DNA from 2 places in the Pseudomonas sp. KK18 genome. Region 2 is predicted to be linked to the other one. Evidence: predicted binding sites of a transcription regulator. Region 2 holds the regulator's gene; the other holds the start of a gene.

Region 1 (8,030 bases), 430 kb from region 2:
ATGGCCTTCGACGAATTCGCCAGCCTGACGCGCATCCAGTTCAAGGTGCAACCGCCGACCGTGCCGCAAGGTGCGGTGGGGCATACGATGGATTTGTCGGAAATCGCCGCCGAAACCATTCAGGCCACGGCAGACGGGATTACCGATCCGAATTTACGCGCTGCGCTGGAGCGGCTGGCCGCTCACGCCAAACCCAAAACCTGAGACCGGCGCAGAACCAAGTGTGGGAGCGGGCTTGCTCGCGAAGGTGGCGTGTCAGTCACTGGATATATTGACTGATCCACCGCTTTCGCGAGCAAGCCCGCTCCCACATTTGATCCCATCGTTATTTACGTTTGCTGCCGCCTAACAAAGACCCCAGTAACCCGCGCACCAACTGCCGGCCCATCTGATTGGCCGCCTGTTGCATCGCCGATTTCAGTGCCTTGCCTGCCGTAGTACCGAGGAAAGCACCGGCCTTGTCGGTAAAGCTTGGCTCTTCAGCGGCGGGCGTCGAATCCTCTTGCGGGCCCAAGTCCTTGCGCGCCATCAACACTTCGTACGCCGACTCACGGTCAATCGGCTTGTCATAGCGCCCCTGCAATGGCGAACTGGCAATCAGTGCTGCCCGCTCAGCTTCGCTCAGTGGCCCGATCCGCGATTGCGGCGGTGCTACCAGTACGCGTTGGACTACTTCAGGCGTCCCCTTTTCCTGCAAGGTTCCCACCAATGCCTCACCTGTACCCAACTCGGTCAGCACCGCCAGCGCATCAAATGCCGGATTGGGCCGGAAACCATCGGCCACCGCCCGCAGGGACTTCTGCTCCTTGGTGGTGAACGCCCGCAGCCCGTGCTGGATGCGCAAGCCGAGTTGCGCCAGCACGGTGTCCGGCAAGTCCCCGGGAGACTGGGTGACGAAATACACACCGACGCCTTTCGAGCGAATCAGCCGCACCACTTGCTCCAGGCGATCCTGCAGGGCCTTGGGGGTGTCGGCAAACAACAGATGCGCCTCATCGAAAAACAGCGCCAGCAGCGGCTTGTCGGCATCGCCACGTTCCGGCAGTTGCTCGAACAGTTCGGCCAACAGCCAAAGCAGGAAGGTCGCGTAGACCTTCGGCGCCTCATGCACCAGCCGGCTGGCGTCCAATAGATGAATACGCCCGCGGCCGTCACTGGCCGGTTGCAGGATGTCTTCGAGTTGCAGCGCCGGCTCGCCGAACAACGCTTCGGCACCCTGCTGCTCCAGCACCGCCAGGCGCCGCAACAGCGCCTGGCTGGAACCGATGGTCATCAAGGCCGCGTCTTCCCCGAGCAACTCCGGGTGATAGCGCAAATGGTTCAGCAGCGCCTTGAGGTCCTTGAGGTCCAGCAACAACAGGCCTTCACGATCGGCCACCTTGAAGGCTGCGTAGAGGGCCGATTGCTGGCTGTCGGTGAGCTCCAACAGGCTGCCGAGCAACAGCGGGCCCATTTCACTCATGGTGGTGCGCAACGGATGACCGGACTGGCCGTGGATATCCCACAACGTCACCGGATACGCCTTGGGCGTGTAATTAAGGAAAGGCATGCCGGCTATGCGCTCGGCGACCTTGCCCTGAGGGTTGGCCGCAGCGCCCAGGCCACACAGGTCACCCTTGATATCGGCGGCAAATACCGCGACCCCGGCGTCGCTGAAAGCTTCCGCCAGGCGCTGCAAGGTCACGGTCTTGCCGGTGCCGGTGGCGCCTGCGATCAGGCCGTGGCGGTTGGCCAGGCGCATCGACTGGGCAATCGGCTGGCCCTGAAGATCTGCACCAATAATGAGTTGCGAGGAGTCAGGCATTTTGTCACCCATGGTTAATCTTTGGCGCTGAATGGTCGATACAGATAAAGCGAGAGACCCAAAAAGTCTTGGAAAAACAGGCCGGATAATTCCTGCAGGAGCAGATGGAAATATCACACTTTTTTTGACGCAGCCATTCCGCGCGTCCCAGAAGGACGTGCATCGGATATTAAGACCATAGCGGACCCCACAAGCCATGAATAAAAATCTGCGTTTCAGCCATAAAATCCTGCTTGCCGCCGCTCTTGTCGTCATTGCCGCCTTTGCGTTGTTTACCCTCTACAACGACTACTTGCAGCGTAATGCGATTCGCGACGACCTGAACAACTACCTGCATGAAATGGGCGATGTCACTGCCAGCAACATCCAGACCTGGCTTACCGGGCGCATAGTGCTAATAGAAAGCGCCGCACAGAACATCGCCATCAACCCGGATTCAACCAGCGTCGCCAGCCTTCTGGAACAGAAGGCCCTGACGTCCTCGTTCATGGCCACGTACCTTGGCGACAGCAAGGGCGGCTTCGTCATCCGCCCCGATACCAAGATGCCCGACGGCTTCGACCCACGGGTACGCCCCTGGTACAAGGGCGCGCAGGGCAGCAACGGCTCAACCCTGACCGAACCCTACATTGACGCGGCCACCGGCCAGTTGATCATCTCCATCGCCACCCCCAGCACCAAGGCCGGCCAGAGTGTCGGCGTGGTGGGCGGCGACCTGAGCCTGCAAACCCTGGTAGACAACATCGGTGCCCTGAACTTCGGCGGCATGGGTTATGCCTTCCTGGTCAGTGCCGACGGTAAAGTGCTGGTACACCCGGACAAGGGCCTGGTGATGAAAACCCTGGCCGACGTCTATCCGAACAACACCCCCCGAATCAGCAGCGACTTCAGTGAAGTCGAGGTAAACGGCAAGACACGTATCGTCACCTTTACCCCGATCAAGGGCCTGCCCTCGGTGAACTGGTACCTCGGCCTGTCGGTGGATAAAGATAAATCCTTCGCCATGCTCAGCGAATTCCGCACCTCGGCGATCATCGCCACGATCATCGCCGTGGTCATCATCATCGCCCTGCTGGGCATGCTGATTCGCATCCTCCTGCAGCCACTGCACGTCATGACCCGCGCCATGGAAGACATCGCCGACGGTGAAGGCGACCTGACCCGCCGCCTGACCATCCAGAACCACGACGAATTCGGCGTGCTTGGCAGCGCTTTCAATCGTTTCGTGGAGCGGATTCACACCTCGATTCGCGAAGTTTCCTCGGCCACCGAGCAGGTCAATGAAGTGGCCCTGCGGGTGGTCAGCGCCTCCAATTCCTCGATGGTCAATTCCGACGAGCAGGCCAACCGGACCAACAGCGTCGCGGCCGCGATCAACGAGCTGGGGGCCGCCGCCCAGGAAATCGCCCGCAACGCCGCACAGGCCTCCAACCAGGCCAGCGATGCCCGGCACTTGGCCGAAGACGGTCAGCAAGTGGTGGAACGCAATATCAAGGCGATGAACCAGTTGTCGCAGATGATCAGCGCCTCCAGCACCAATATCGAAGCGCTTAACAGCAAGACAGTGAACATCGGGCAGATTCTGGAAGTGATCACCAGCATTTCCCAGCAAACCAACCTGCTGGCCCTCAACGCGGCGATTGAAGCCGCACGGGCCGGGGAAGCCGGGCGCGGCTTTGCGGTGGTGGCCGATGAAGTGCGCAACCTGGCGCACCGCACCCAGGAGTCGGCGCAGCAGGTGCAGAAGATGATCGAGGAGCTGCAAGTCGGCGCCCGGGATTCGGTCAGCACCATGAGCGAAAGCCAGCGGCACAGCCAGGACAGTGTGGAAATCGCCAACCTGGCGGGCGAGCGTCTGAACAGCGTGACCCAGCGTATCGGCGAAATTGACGGGATGAACCAGTCGGTAGCCACCGCTACCGAGGAACAGACCTCGGTGGTGGAGTCAATCAACATGGACATCACCGAGATCAACACCCTCAATCAGGAAGGTGTGGAAAACCTGCAATCAACCTTGCGGGCCTGTTCCGACCTGGAACAGCAAGCGGCGCGCTTGAAACAACTGGTGGGTAGTTTCCGGATTTGATCCCGCCGGGTCAGCGGCTGCCTTGCACAGCCGCTGACGCCTTTTCTTCAGGCAATTCGGATGTGTCCTGCAATTGTTCCCACAACTCGGCGGCGCCTGGAAACTCGGTGCCGTCCTCACTGCTCAGGTCATCCGGGTCATATCGACTCAAACAACCCTCTCCCAGCGTCGCGGGGGCTTTGGAAGTCGCCTTGTCCAGTGGATCGCTCATGCTCCAGTCCTCACCCGCGCTCAAAAAAAGGGCCTGTAGCGATTTAACGCCCAGGCCCTTCATTCTTCAATCAAAACACTTCAATCAGAACACGACAGTCTTGTTGCCGTGCACCAGTACCCGGTCTTCCAGGTGATAGCGCAGGCCGCGAGCCAGCACCATCTTCTCGACGTCACGGCCAAAACGGACCATGTCTTCGATGCTGTCGCTATGGCTGACACGCACCACGTCCTGCTCGATGATGGGACCGGCGTCCAACTCTTCGGTGACGTAGTGGCACGTTGCACCGATCAGCTTCACGCCACGCAGGGATGCCTGGTGATACGGCTTGGCACCCACAAACGATGGCAGGAAACTGTGGTGAATATTGATCACCTTGCCAGCGTATTCACTGCACAACTCCGGCGGCAGAATCTGCATGTAGCGCGCCAGTACCACGACGTCCGCATCGTGCTGCTTGACCAGGCGCGAGACCTCGGCAAAGGCCGGCTCCTTGTCCTGCGGGTTGACCGGGACGTGGTAGTACGGAATGCCATGCCACTCGACCATGCTGCGCAGGTCGTCATGGTTGGAAATCACGCAGGAGATTTCGCAGTCCAGTTCATCGCTGTGCCAGCGGTGCAGCAGGTCTGCCAGGCAGTGGGACTCACGACTGGCCATCAGGACCACGCGTTTTTTCTGTTCCGTGTCGGTGATGCGCCAGGTCATCGAGAACTCTTCAGCGATCGGCGCAAATGCCTCGCGAAATGCCTCTAGACCAAAGGGCAGCGTATCGGCACGAATTTCGTGACGCATGAAAAACCAGCCGCTGAGATTGTCCGAGTGATGGCTCGCTTCGGTGATCCAACCGTTGTGGGAAGCCAGAAAGTTACTGACCTTGGCAACGATGCCAACCCGGTCCGGGCAAGCAATCACCAGCCGAAAAGTGCGCATTAGGGGGAAACTCCAGAACTTCGCAAAGGCCGCCATTCTAGCGATTGCGCAGAAAAACTGCAGTATTCCTCAACGCTTATTCTGATCGGCTGCGTCAACCCTGCCCCTTAATAGCGTAAGGTTTTTCCCCACTATGTGTGCAAACGCGTGGACTCCGGCAGTAAGCCAAGACTTAACCAGAGTATCTTTAGGCCATCCCCCTTACTAATTAACTCAATTCCACGCTTTTGCCACAAACAACCAAAGTAAATTACATAAATGCGGCCTTAAATGTTTACTTGGGCAAACTGTCTGACTATTATTGAGCCACTATCCCCTTTCACCCAGCGCCCTGCATAAGGTAGTCCCCATGTCCCTGATCAACGAATATCGCGCCACCGAAGAAGCTATCAAAGAGCTGCAAGCCCGTTTGAAGAACCTGTCCCAAGACGACAAACTGCAAACCGAGCTGGAATTCGAAGGCAAATTGCGCACCCTGATGGGCGAATACTCCAAATCCCTGCGTGACATCATCGCGCTGCTGGATCCGGATTCGAAAGTTAAGGCTCCACGTGGCGCCGTAAAAGCTACCGGCACCAAGCGTGCACGCAAGGTTAAACAATACAAAAACCCGCACAACGGCGAAGTGATTGAAACCAAAGGTGGCAACCACAAGACTCTGAAAGAGTGGAAAGCCAAGTGGGGCGGCGACGTGGTTGAAGGCTGGGCTACCCTGCTGGGCTAAGCCTCGCCAGGACGCTGCGTGATACGCAACGCAATAAAAAACGCCAGCTTGCTGGCGTTTTTTATTGTCCGTATTTTACCGGGAAGCTGATTACAGACTCATTCGAGTCGCTAAGGCATCAACATACTCCTGCCATTCATCAAGCACCTGGCGCTGAAACGGTGTGGCACTAACAGCCAACTCAAGACACGCCTGCTTAAAACCCTCAAGGGTGTTTGGCGCGCCCCATTGAGGGTCTGACAAACGTTGCTGACAGAAAACTCTCCAGCGTTGTTGCTCTTCACTATTCAAGGTGTCTGGAAAGTTGCGTGCACGATAGCGAAATAATAATTCAGGCAAACGTTCATCATCGAAAGGCCATTGCTGGCGCGCTAGTTGCGCCGGCTCGGCGACTCTCACTTGCTCACATAAACGTCGATCACGATCCCCGATAAAACCATCGTATAGCTGCTGCTCGGGATCGGCGCTTGGCGCAAAATCTTCCTCGGCGTAAATCGCCGCCAGTTTATCGCGCCATAGTTCCTGTGCGTCGCTTAGCCGCAGGGCCCGCGCCTCACACTCATCCATATCCAGCTGCAAACGCTCGCGGTCTTGCGGCCGAAGCACGCTCAACGGTGCGACCACCGGGCAACGATTGATGTGCAGCAACTTGAGCGGTACCGGCAATTCACCTTCGGCCAGTTCGTCGCGGCGGATATATAAGCGCCGGCGCAAGGTATCGGCGTCCTCGTCCAACAGCCCTTGCGGATCGAGCCCCAGGTCGCAGACGATCAATGCATTGCGATTGCGCGGGTGCCACGCCAGCGGCAGCACCACCCCCAGGTAATGACGCTCGGCAGAAAAACGACCGGAAATATGCACCATCGGCTGCAACAACCGCACCTGGTCCATGACCCGTTGTTTGCTGCGCAGTTGAAACAGCCAGTCATAGAGCTTGGGTTGCTTCTCGCGGATCAACCGGGCCAGGGCGATGGTGGCGCGCACATCGGACAAGGCGTCGTGGGCCTGGCCGTGGTCGATGCCGTTGGCGGCCGTCAACCGCTCAAGCTTGAGGGTGACGCGCCCGTCCTGTTCCGGCCAGACGATCCCGTCAGGGCGCAGGGCGTAGGCAGTGCGCACCACGTCGATCAGGTCCCAGCGGCTGTTGCCGCCTTGCCATTCCCGGGCATAGGGATCGAAGAAATTGCGGTACAAGCTGTAGCGCGTCATCTCATCGTCAAAACGCAAGGTGTTGTAGCCGGCCCCGCAAGTGCCCGGGGTGGCCAGCTCGGCGTGCACCCGGGTCATGAAGTCGGCTTCGGCCAGGCCTTTTTCCGCCAGCACGCCGGGAGTGATGCCAGTGATCGCGCACGCTGCCGGATGCGGCAGGATATCGTCGCTGGGGTGGCAGTAGAGATTGACCGGCGGCCCGACCTCGTTAAGCTCGAGGTCGGTGCGAATACCGGCTACCTGCAGCGGGCGGTCGGTACGCGGATTGATGCCGGTGGTTTCATAGTCGTACCAGAAAATGGTGGTCACGGGCTATTCCTGTGCTGAAGACCGGCAAAGTCTAGGCGCTTGCAGGCATCGGGGGCCAGCGCTGTGTTCCCTGTACAAATATTCAGTAAATCGTTGAGTGGTTGCTTCCACCGTCGACACTGCTAGCATCGGTCTTTCCAACCCCGCCGCTGCCGCCCAGGCGCCAGCGCCGCACTGCCAAGGACCGCGATGCCACCTGCGCCACTGGATACCCGCTACCAGATCGAGACCCCGGAGGGTATCGACCTGCCCCTGCGCCCGGCCGGCCTGCTGGTACGCTCACTGGCCTTTGCCTTCGACCTGGGTTTGCGCGGCCTGATTCTCGGCATCCTGTTTAGCGCATTGGCCTTTCTCGGCAACCTGGGCATTGGCCTGGGTTCGCTACTGCTGTTCCTCGTCAGTTGGTGGTACATGGTGCTTTTCGAAGTGCTCAACCAGGGCTGCTCGCCCGGCAAACAGGTCATGGGCCTGCGGGTGGTACAGGACGACGGCACGCCCATCGGCTGGTCCGCCTCGCTGATCCGTAACCTGCTGCGCTTTGTCGACATGCTGCCCTTCGGCTATTTCCTCGGCGCCATCAGTTGCCTGCAACACCCCAACTTCAAGCGCCTGGGCGACCTGGCGGCCGGGACCCTGGTGATCTACCGCGAACAACCGCTTTCCCGCCCGCAAGTGCCCCAGGCCCCGGCGCTGCGCCTGCCGTTCGCCCTTGAGCTGAACGAACAACGGGCGATTCTCAGCTTCGCCGAACGCC
Region 2 (8,030 bases):
TCGATCTTCTACTCCACCGACCTGGATCAGGAAATTCCGGCCGGGTTGTATCTGGCGGTGGCTCAGGTGTTGGCGTACGTGTATCAGATCCGCCAGTACCGGGCGGGCAAGGGCAAGCGGCCGGATCCGCTCAAAGACCTGCCGATTCCGCCGGATTTGCGTCGGGATTCCTGATTTTGTAGCGTCCCTCCTGGCCTCTTCGCGAGCAAGCCCGCTCCCACATTTGACCGTGTATATCCTGTAGAAACGCGGTCAAATGTGGGAGCGGGCTTGCTCGCGAAGGCGTCCGCCCAAACAACAAAAATCCCCCTGAGCGTTCCCGCAATTGCATCTCGCACCGTGTAAGTCGCGGGCGAGGGCGCTACCTCAATCAGCGTGGCGAGGGAGCTTGCTCCCGCTGGGGTGCGAAGCGCCCCCAATAAAGCTACCGCGGTGAATCAGGCAAAGCGCGCAAGCCGTTCCGGGGCTGCTGCGCAGCCCAGCGGGAGCAAGCTCCCTCGCCACAGGTGATGTGTGTACGGCGGTAGCCCTTCGCTGTTCGTGAGACCGATCTGCTTCCTCAAGCAAAAGTTGGAAGGCTTCTTGCAATACCGCCTCCAGGACGCTTCCCGGCGTCAAAAGTTTGCTTCAAGGAAACGAGGAATACCGGTGGATCGCTCTCAAATGCTCAGCACGGCCCGTGGCACCCTGACTGACCTCTCGCGAGGCAATCTGGGTGTGCCGTTGTTGCTGCTGGTGATGCTGGCAATGATGATGTTGCCGATGCCGCCGTTCCTGCTGGATGTGTTCTTCACCTTCAACATTGCGCTGTCGGTCGTCGTGTTGCTGGTGTGCGTATACGCCCTGCGGCCGCTGGATTTCGCGGTATTCCCGACCATCCTGCTGATCGCCACCCTGCTGCGGCTGGCGCTTAACGTGGCTTCCACACGGGTGGTAATGCTCCACGGCCAGGACGGCCACGCCGCCGCGGGCAAGGTGATCCAGGCCTTCGGCGAGGTGGTGATCGGCGGTAACTACGTGGTCGGTATCGTGGTTTTTGCGATCTTGATGATCATCAACTTCGTGGTCGTGACCAAGGGCGCCGGGCGGATTTCCGAGGTGAGCGCGCGTTTTACCCTCGACGCGATGCCCGGCAAGCAGATGGCGATCGACGCCGACCTCAACGCCGGCCTGATCGACCAGAACCAGGCCAAGGCCCGTCGCCTTGAAGTCGCCCAGGAAGCCGAGTTCTACGGTTCCATGGACGGTGCCAGCAAATTCGTGCGCGGCGACGCCATCGCCGGCCTGTTGATTCTGTTTATCAACCTGATCGGCGGCATGGCGGTCGGCATCTTCCAGCACGGCATGACCTTCGGCGACGCCGGCAAGGTTTACGCCCTGCTGACCATCGGTGACGGTTTAGTGGCGCAATTGCCATCACTGTTGTTATCTACAGCTGCGGCGATCATGGTGACCCGTGCTTCGGGCTCCGAAGACATGGGCAAGCAGATCAGCCGGCAGATGTTTGCCTCGCCCAAGGCGCTGGCGGTGGCGGCAGGCATCATGGCGATCATGGGCATCGTGCCGGGCATGCCCCATGTCTCGTTCCTGAGCATGGCCGCCATGGCCGCCGGCGGTGCCTACCTGTTCTGGAAAAAACAAAACAACATCAAGGTGATTGCCCAGCAGGAAGTGGCGCGCCAGCAGGAACTGCTGCCATCGCCGGCCCGCGCCCTGGAAACCAAGGAGCTGGGCTGGGACGACGTGACCCCGATCGACATGATCGGCCTGGAAGTCGGCTACCGCCTGATTCCCCTGGTGGATCGCAACCAGGGCGGGCAATTGCTGGCGCGGATCAAGGGTGTGCGCAAGAAGTTGTCCCAGGACCTGGGCTTCCTGATGCCCACCGTGCACATTCGCGACAACCTCGACCTGGCCCCGAGCGCCTACCGCCTGACCCTGATGGGGGTGATTCTGGCCGAGGCCGAGATCTACCCGGACCGCGAACTGGCGATCAACCCGGGCCAGGTGTTTGGCAGCCTCAACGGGATTACCGCCAAAGATCCGGCTTTTGGCCTGGAAGCGGTATGGATCGAAATCAGCCAGCGCAGCCAGGCGCAGTCGCTGGGCTACACCGTGGTCGACGCCAGCACTGTGGTCGCCACCCACCTCAACCAGATTCTGTACAAGCACTCCCACGAGCTGATTGGCCACGAAGAAGTCCAGCAACTCTTGCAATTGCTGGCCAAGGCCTCGCCAAAACTCGCCGAAGAGCTGGTACCGGGTGTGCTGTCCACCTCGCAACTGCTCAAGGTGCTGCAAGCGCTGTTGGCCGAGCAGGTGCCGGTGCGGGACATTCGCAGCATTGCCGAAGCTATCGCCAACAATGCCGCCAAGAGTCAAGATACTGCCGCCCTGGTGGCCGCAGTGCGCGTCGGATTGTCGCGTGCAATCGTCCAAAGCATTGTAGGGCTTGACTCCGAGCTGCCTGTTATCACCTTGGAACCAAGGTTGGAACAAATATTGCTCAATAGTATTCAGAAGGCTGGGCAGGGCGCTGATGAGGGCGTGTTGCTGGAGCCAAGCATGGCAGAGAAGCTGCAGCGTTCGTTGATCGAGGCCGCGCAGCGCCAGGAAATGGAAGGCCATCCGGTGATCCTGCTGGTGGCTGGCCCCGTCCGGGCGATGTTGTCGCGGTTTGGACGCCTGGCTATACCGAATTTGCACGTATTGGCTTACCAGGAAATTCCTGACAATAAGCAAGTGACTATCGTCGCGACAGTAGGGCCCAACGGCTGAGGTAGTGGGATATGCAAGTGAAGCGTTTTTTCGCCGCCGATATGCGTCAGGCCATGAAACTGGTACGTGATGAGTTGGGCGCCGACGCTGCGATTATCGGTAACCGTCGTATTGCCGGCGGTGTGGAGCTGACGGCTGCCCTGGATTACAAACCCTCGGCCCTGGCGCCGCGCGTGCCGAACATGGAACTGGAAGACGAGCTGCGCAAGACCGCTTCGCGCATTGTCTCGGCCCAGGCTGAACTGAGCATGCGTGGCGACAGCGACGCCTCCACCAATCGCCAGCTGTTTGCCGGGCTGCCGTTGACCGCGTCCGAGCCGCTGGTAGAGCCGACTTTTGTTGAACCACCGCGTCCTGCTGCGCCAGCCCCGGCGCCGGCGGTAGACCAGCGGGTGTTCGACTCGATGCGTTTCGAACTCAACGGCCTGCGTGAACTGCTGGAAGTGCAGCTGGGTTCGCTGGCCTGGAACCAGTTGCAGGGCAGCCAGCCACAACAGGCCAACCTGTGGCGTCGCCTGCAACGCATTGGCCTGTCCGGCCCGTTGTCCCGCGACCTGCTGCAACTGACCACGCAAATTGAAGAACCTCGCCAGGCCTGGCGCATGCTCCTGGCCCACCTGGCGCGGATGATCGTCACCCCGGAAATCGAACCCCTGGAAGAAGGCGGTGTGATTGCCATGGTCGGCCCGGCCGGCATGGGCAAGACCACCACCCTGGCCAAGCTGGCCGCACGTTACGTGCTCAAGTACGGCGCCCAGAACATCGCGCTGGTGAGCATGGACAGCTACCGCATCGGCGCCCAGGAACAACTCAAGACCCTGGGCCGCATCCTCAATGTGCCGGTGACCCACGTCGACCCGGGCCAGTCCCTGGCCAACGCCCTCGACCCATTGCTGCGCAAGCGCGTGGTGCTGATCGACACCGCCGGCCTGCAAGCCAGCGACCCGGCCCTGCGCATGCAGCTGGAAAGCCTGGCCGGGCGCGGGATCAAATCCAGAAACTATTTGGTGCTTGCCACTACCAGCCAGAAGCAGGTATTGACCGCCGCCTACCACAGCTACAAGCGCTGCGGGCTGGCGGGTTGCATCCTGACTAAACTGGATGAGACGGCAAGCCTGGGCGAAGTATTGAGCCTGGCAATCAGTCATGAATTACCGGTCGCCTACCTGACCGACGGGCCGCGGATCCCGGATGATCTGCATCTGCCGCGCCGTCATCAGTTGGTCAGCCGGGCTGTCAGCGTGCAAATGCAGGAAGAACCCAGTGAGGAAGCTATGGCTGACATGTTTGCTGACCTCTACCACAGCCCGAACAAGCGAGTTGGCTGAGGCATCATGGCTTTCTATTTAAAAATGACAGTGAAAAGTATCTACATCGATGGCCTGCCAGCAGTTCGCGCGGCCAACTTATGTAGCCTGCGTCTAAGCAAGACAAGGTAAAGAAATAAAATGGGCAGCATGCATCCCGTACAGGTGATCGCGGTGACCGGCGGCAAAGGTGGCGTCGGAAAAACTAACGTGTCAGTGAATTTGTCCCTGGCCCTGGCAGAGCTTGGCCGTCGCGTCATGCTGCTGGATGCTGACCTGGGGCTGGCGAACGTCGACGTTCTGCTGGGACTGACGCCCAAACATACCCTGGCCGATGTCATCGAAGGCCGCTGTGAGCTGCGCGACGTACTGTTGCAAGGCCCCGGCGGGATTCGCATCGTGCCGGCCGCTTCCGGCACCCAGAGCATGGTGCACCTGAGCCCGGCGCAACATGCCGGCCTGATTCAGGCGTTCAGCGACATCGGCGACAACCTCGACGTGCTGGTGATCGACACCGCCGCCGGGATAGGCGAATCCGTGGTCAGCTTCGTGCGCGCAGCCCAGGAAGTGTTGCTGGTGGTGTGCGACGAACCCACCTCGATCACCGACGCCTACGCCCTGATCAAACTGCTCAACCGCGACTACGGCATGAACCGCTTCCGCGTGCTGGCCAACATGGCCCAAAGCCCGCAGGAAGGGCGGAATCTGTTCGCCAAGTTGACCAAGGTCACGGATCGCTTCCTCGATGTCGCCTTACAATACGTTGGCGCAGTTCCTTACGACGAGTGTGTGCGCAAGGCCGTGCAAAAGCAGCGTGCGGTCTATGAAGCGTTCCCTCGTTCGAAGTGCGCATTGGCGTTCAAGGCTATTGCCCAGAAGGTCGATACCTGGCCGTTGCCCGCCAATCCCCGGGGGCATCTGGAGTTTTTCGTCGAGCGATTGGTGCATCAGACGAGCGCAGGACCGGTGCTATGACAGCCAGCGGCTACAACCTTTACAAGAAGTCGGCACGTGACAGTCAAGTCGAATTGATCGAGCGCTATGCGCCCCTGGTCAAGCGCATTGCCTATCACCTGCTGGCGCGCTTGCCTGCCAGCGTGCAGGTCGAAGACTTGATCCAGGCCGGGATGATCGGCCTGCTTGAAGTGTCGACCAAGTACGACGCGAGCAAGGGCGCGAGTTTCGAGACATACGCGGGTATCCGTATCCGTGGGGCCATGCTCGATGAAGTGCGTAAAGGTGATTGGGCGCCGCGATCAGTGCACCGCAATACGCGGATGGTGAGTGACGCAATTCGCTCAATTGAAGCAAAAACCGGTCGCGACGCTAAAGATCATGAAGTTGCGGCCGAACTCCAATTGAGTCTCGACGATTACTACGGGATTTTGAACGATACCTTGGGCAGCCGGCTGTTCAGTTTCGACGACCTTTTACAGGATGGCGAACATGAAGGGCTGCACGAGGACGGCGCGAGTGCCCATCTCGAACCGTCACGGGACCTGGAAGATGAACGCTTCCAGAGCGCGCTGGCGGACGCGATAGCCAATTTGCCGGAGCGTGAGCGACTGGTGTTGGCGCTGTACTACGACGAAGAGCTGAACCTCAAGGAAATCGGTGAGGTCCTGGGGGTCAGCGAATCGCGGGTCAGCCAGTTACACAGCCAGTGCGCGGCCCGCTTGCGGGGGCGTTTGGGAGAGTGGCGAGCGCGCTGACAGGCAGTGTGGGGACACTGCGAACGATACCGTCCAGGCCCTGCGCCCGGACGGGCTTGGCCCGTGGTGCGCCCCCGGTAGTCCTTTTTGTGTAACGCCTGTTGATTGATATGGCGCGCCCAGGTGCTGGGCGCGTTTAAGACTGCTTGGAGGTCGAATTGGACAAGAACATGAAAATCCTCATCGTTGATGACTTCTCAACGATGCGGCGGATCATAAAAAACCTGTTGCGTGACCTTGGGTTCACTAACACGGTCGAGGCGGATGACGGTATTACGGCGATTCCGATCCTCAACAGCGGGAGCATCGACTTTCTGGTAACGGACTGGAACATGCCGGGCATGACCGGTATCGATCTGCTGCGCCACGTGCGCGCTGATGAAAAACTGCGCAGCCTGCCTGTGCTGATGGTGACCGCTGAAGCCAAGCGTGAACAGATCATCGAAGCCGCCCAGGCCGGGGTCAACGGCTACGTGGTCAAGCCATTCACTGCACTGGCCTTGAAAGAGAAGATCGAAAAGATCTTCGAACGCATCGGTCATTGATGCTGCCACGGGGGAGCTATGGAGCATAAAGAATCATCGCAGGCCGACTTTGAGTCGACCCTGAAAAAACATGCTCATCAACTCGTCGAAAGCCTTGAAAGAGGCCAGTTCGGCGACGCGGTGCAGTTAATCCATGAGCTCAACCAGACCCGTGACCGCGGCCTGTACCAGGAAGTGGGCAAGCTCACCCGTGAGTTGCACAGTGCGATAGTCAATTTTCAGATTGACCCGCACATGCCCCAGGCTGAGGAAATCTCGCAGATCACGGATGCCACCGAACGCCTGTCCTACGTGGTCAGGCTGACTGAGGCGGCGGCCAACCGCACCATGGACCTGGTGGAAAACGCCACGCCTCTGGTCAACGGTATGGCCAGTGAAGCCAAGGCCCTGAGCACTGACTGGGGCCGGTTCATGCGTCGGGAAGTGGGCGCTGAGGAGTTTCGTGAGCTGGCGCGTCGGGTCGAGGGCTTTTTGTCCCGCAGCGAGCAGGAAAACCGCACGGTTTCCAGCAACCTCAATGACATTCTGCTGGCCCAGGATTACCAGGACCTCACCGGTCAGGTGATCAAGCGTGTGACCCAACTGGTCACCGAAGTGGAAAGCAACCTGCTCAAACTGGTGTTGATGGCGGGCCAGGTCGACCGGTTTGCCGGCATCGAACATGACCGCGCAGCGATCCTTTCTGAAAAAGATCCACAAAAACACCTCGCCAAGGGTGAAGGTCCGCAGATTCATGCCGATAAACGTGAAGACGTTGTATCCGGGCAAGACGACGTAGACGATTTGCTGTCCAGTTTAGGCTTCTAAGGAGCACACCCATGAGCTTCGGCGCCGATGAAGAAATCCTTCAGGATTTCCTTGTAGAGGCCGGCGAAATTTTAGAGCAACTGTCCGAACAACTGGTCGAGCTGGAAAGCCGACCGGATGATGCGAACCTGCTCAATGCAATTTTTCGCGGTTTTCATACTGTAAAAGGGGGCGCCGGCTTCCTCCAGCTCCACGAGCTGGTGGAGTGCTGTCACATCGCCGAGAACGTGTTCGACATCCTGCGCAAGGGTGAGCGGCACGTCGACTCGGAACTGATGGACGTGATCCTGGAAGCACTGGACGCGGTCAACGGCATGTTCAGTGAAGTGCGCGAGCGCGCACCGATCACTGCCGCCACGCCGGAACTGCTGGCCGCTCTGGCGCGCCTGGCGGAACCTGCGGCCAACGCTCCCGTGGTGGAAGCGGTGGCTGAGCCGGTTGCCGAGCCTGCGGGCGACGTGACCGACAGCGAATTTGAACAACTGCTGGACTCGCTGAACGCCGTCAAGGCCGAAGCCGAAGCGCCGGCAGCCAGTGCGCCGGCCATGGTGCCGACCACCGAAGACATTACTGACGCCGAGTTCGAGTCGTTGCTCGACCAGTTGCACGGCAAGGGCCAGTTTGCCCCGGACGCGGTGGCCGCAGCGCCAGCGCCAACGGAAGCCGCGGCGCCCGTCAGCAATGAAATCACCGACGACGAATTTGAAGCGCTGCTGGACCAGTTGCACGGCAAAGGCTCGTTTGCCGCCGAGGCTCTGCCGGAAGTCGCCGCAACGGCCGCCGCGCCTGCGGCACCCGCTGCTGCGCCGGCCGCCGATGGACTGATCTCCGATCACGAATTCGAAGCCCTGCTGGATGAACTGCACGGCAAGGGCAAGTTC

Evidence for each region. Region 2 encodes FliA, which starts transcription of late flagellar genes. Its sites were predicted from a motif close to CTAAAGTTTNNNNNNNNNNNGCCGNTAA; they were not measured.
Region 1: V6607_RS26300 (methyl-accepting chemotaxis protein) is a predicted target of FliA. The motif match lies at 1,819-1,846, and genes of this name have one in related genera.

What each region holds. Positions count from the first base shown of each region.
Region 1 is NZ_CP146605.1:5,796,860-5,804,889, forward strand. It holds gene V6607_RS26290 (DciA family protein) at 1-204, shown strand, start outside; gene V6607_RS26295 (helicase HerA-like domain-containing protein) at 326-1,804, opposite strand; gene V6607_RS26300 (methyl-accepting chemotaxis protein) at 2,001-3,890, shown strand; gene V6607_RS26305 (hypothetical protein) at 3,901-4,101, opposite strand; gene purU (formyltetrahydrofolate deformylase) at 4,186-5,034, opposite strand; gene mvaT (histone-like nucleoid-structuring protein MvaT) at 5,384-5,758, shown strand; gene sbcB (exodeoxyribonuclease I) at 5,849-7,276, opposite strand; gene V6607_RS26325 (RDD family protein) at 7,466-8,030, shown strand, end outside.
Region 2 is NZ_CP146605.1:5,364,649-5,372,678, reverse strand. It holds gene flhB (flagellar biosynthesis protein FlhB) at 1-174, shown strand, start outside; gene flhA (flagellar biosynthesis protein FlhA) at 649-2,778, shown strand; gene flhF (flagellar biosynthesis protein FlhF) at 2,790-4,106, shown strand; gene fleN (flagellar synthesis regulator FleN) at 4,227-5,060, shown strand; gene fliA (RNA polymerase sigma factor FliA) at 5,057-5,797, shown strand; gene V6607_RS24045 (chemotaxis response regulator CheY) at 5,968-6,342, shown strand; gene V6607_RS24040 (protein phosphatase CheZ) at 6,361-7,149, shown strand; gene V6607_RS24035 (chemotaxis protein CheA) at 7,161-8,030, shown strand, end outside.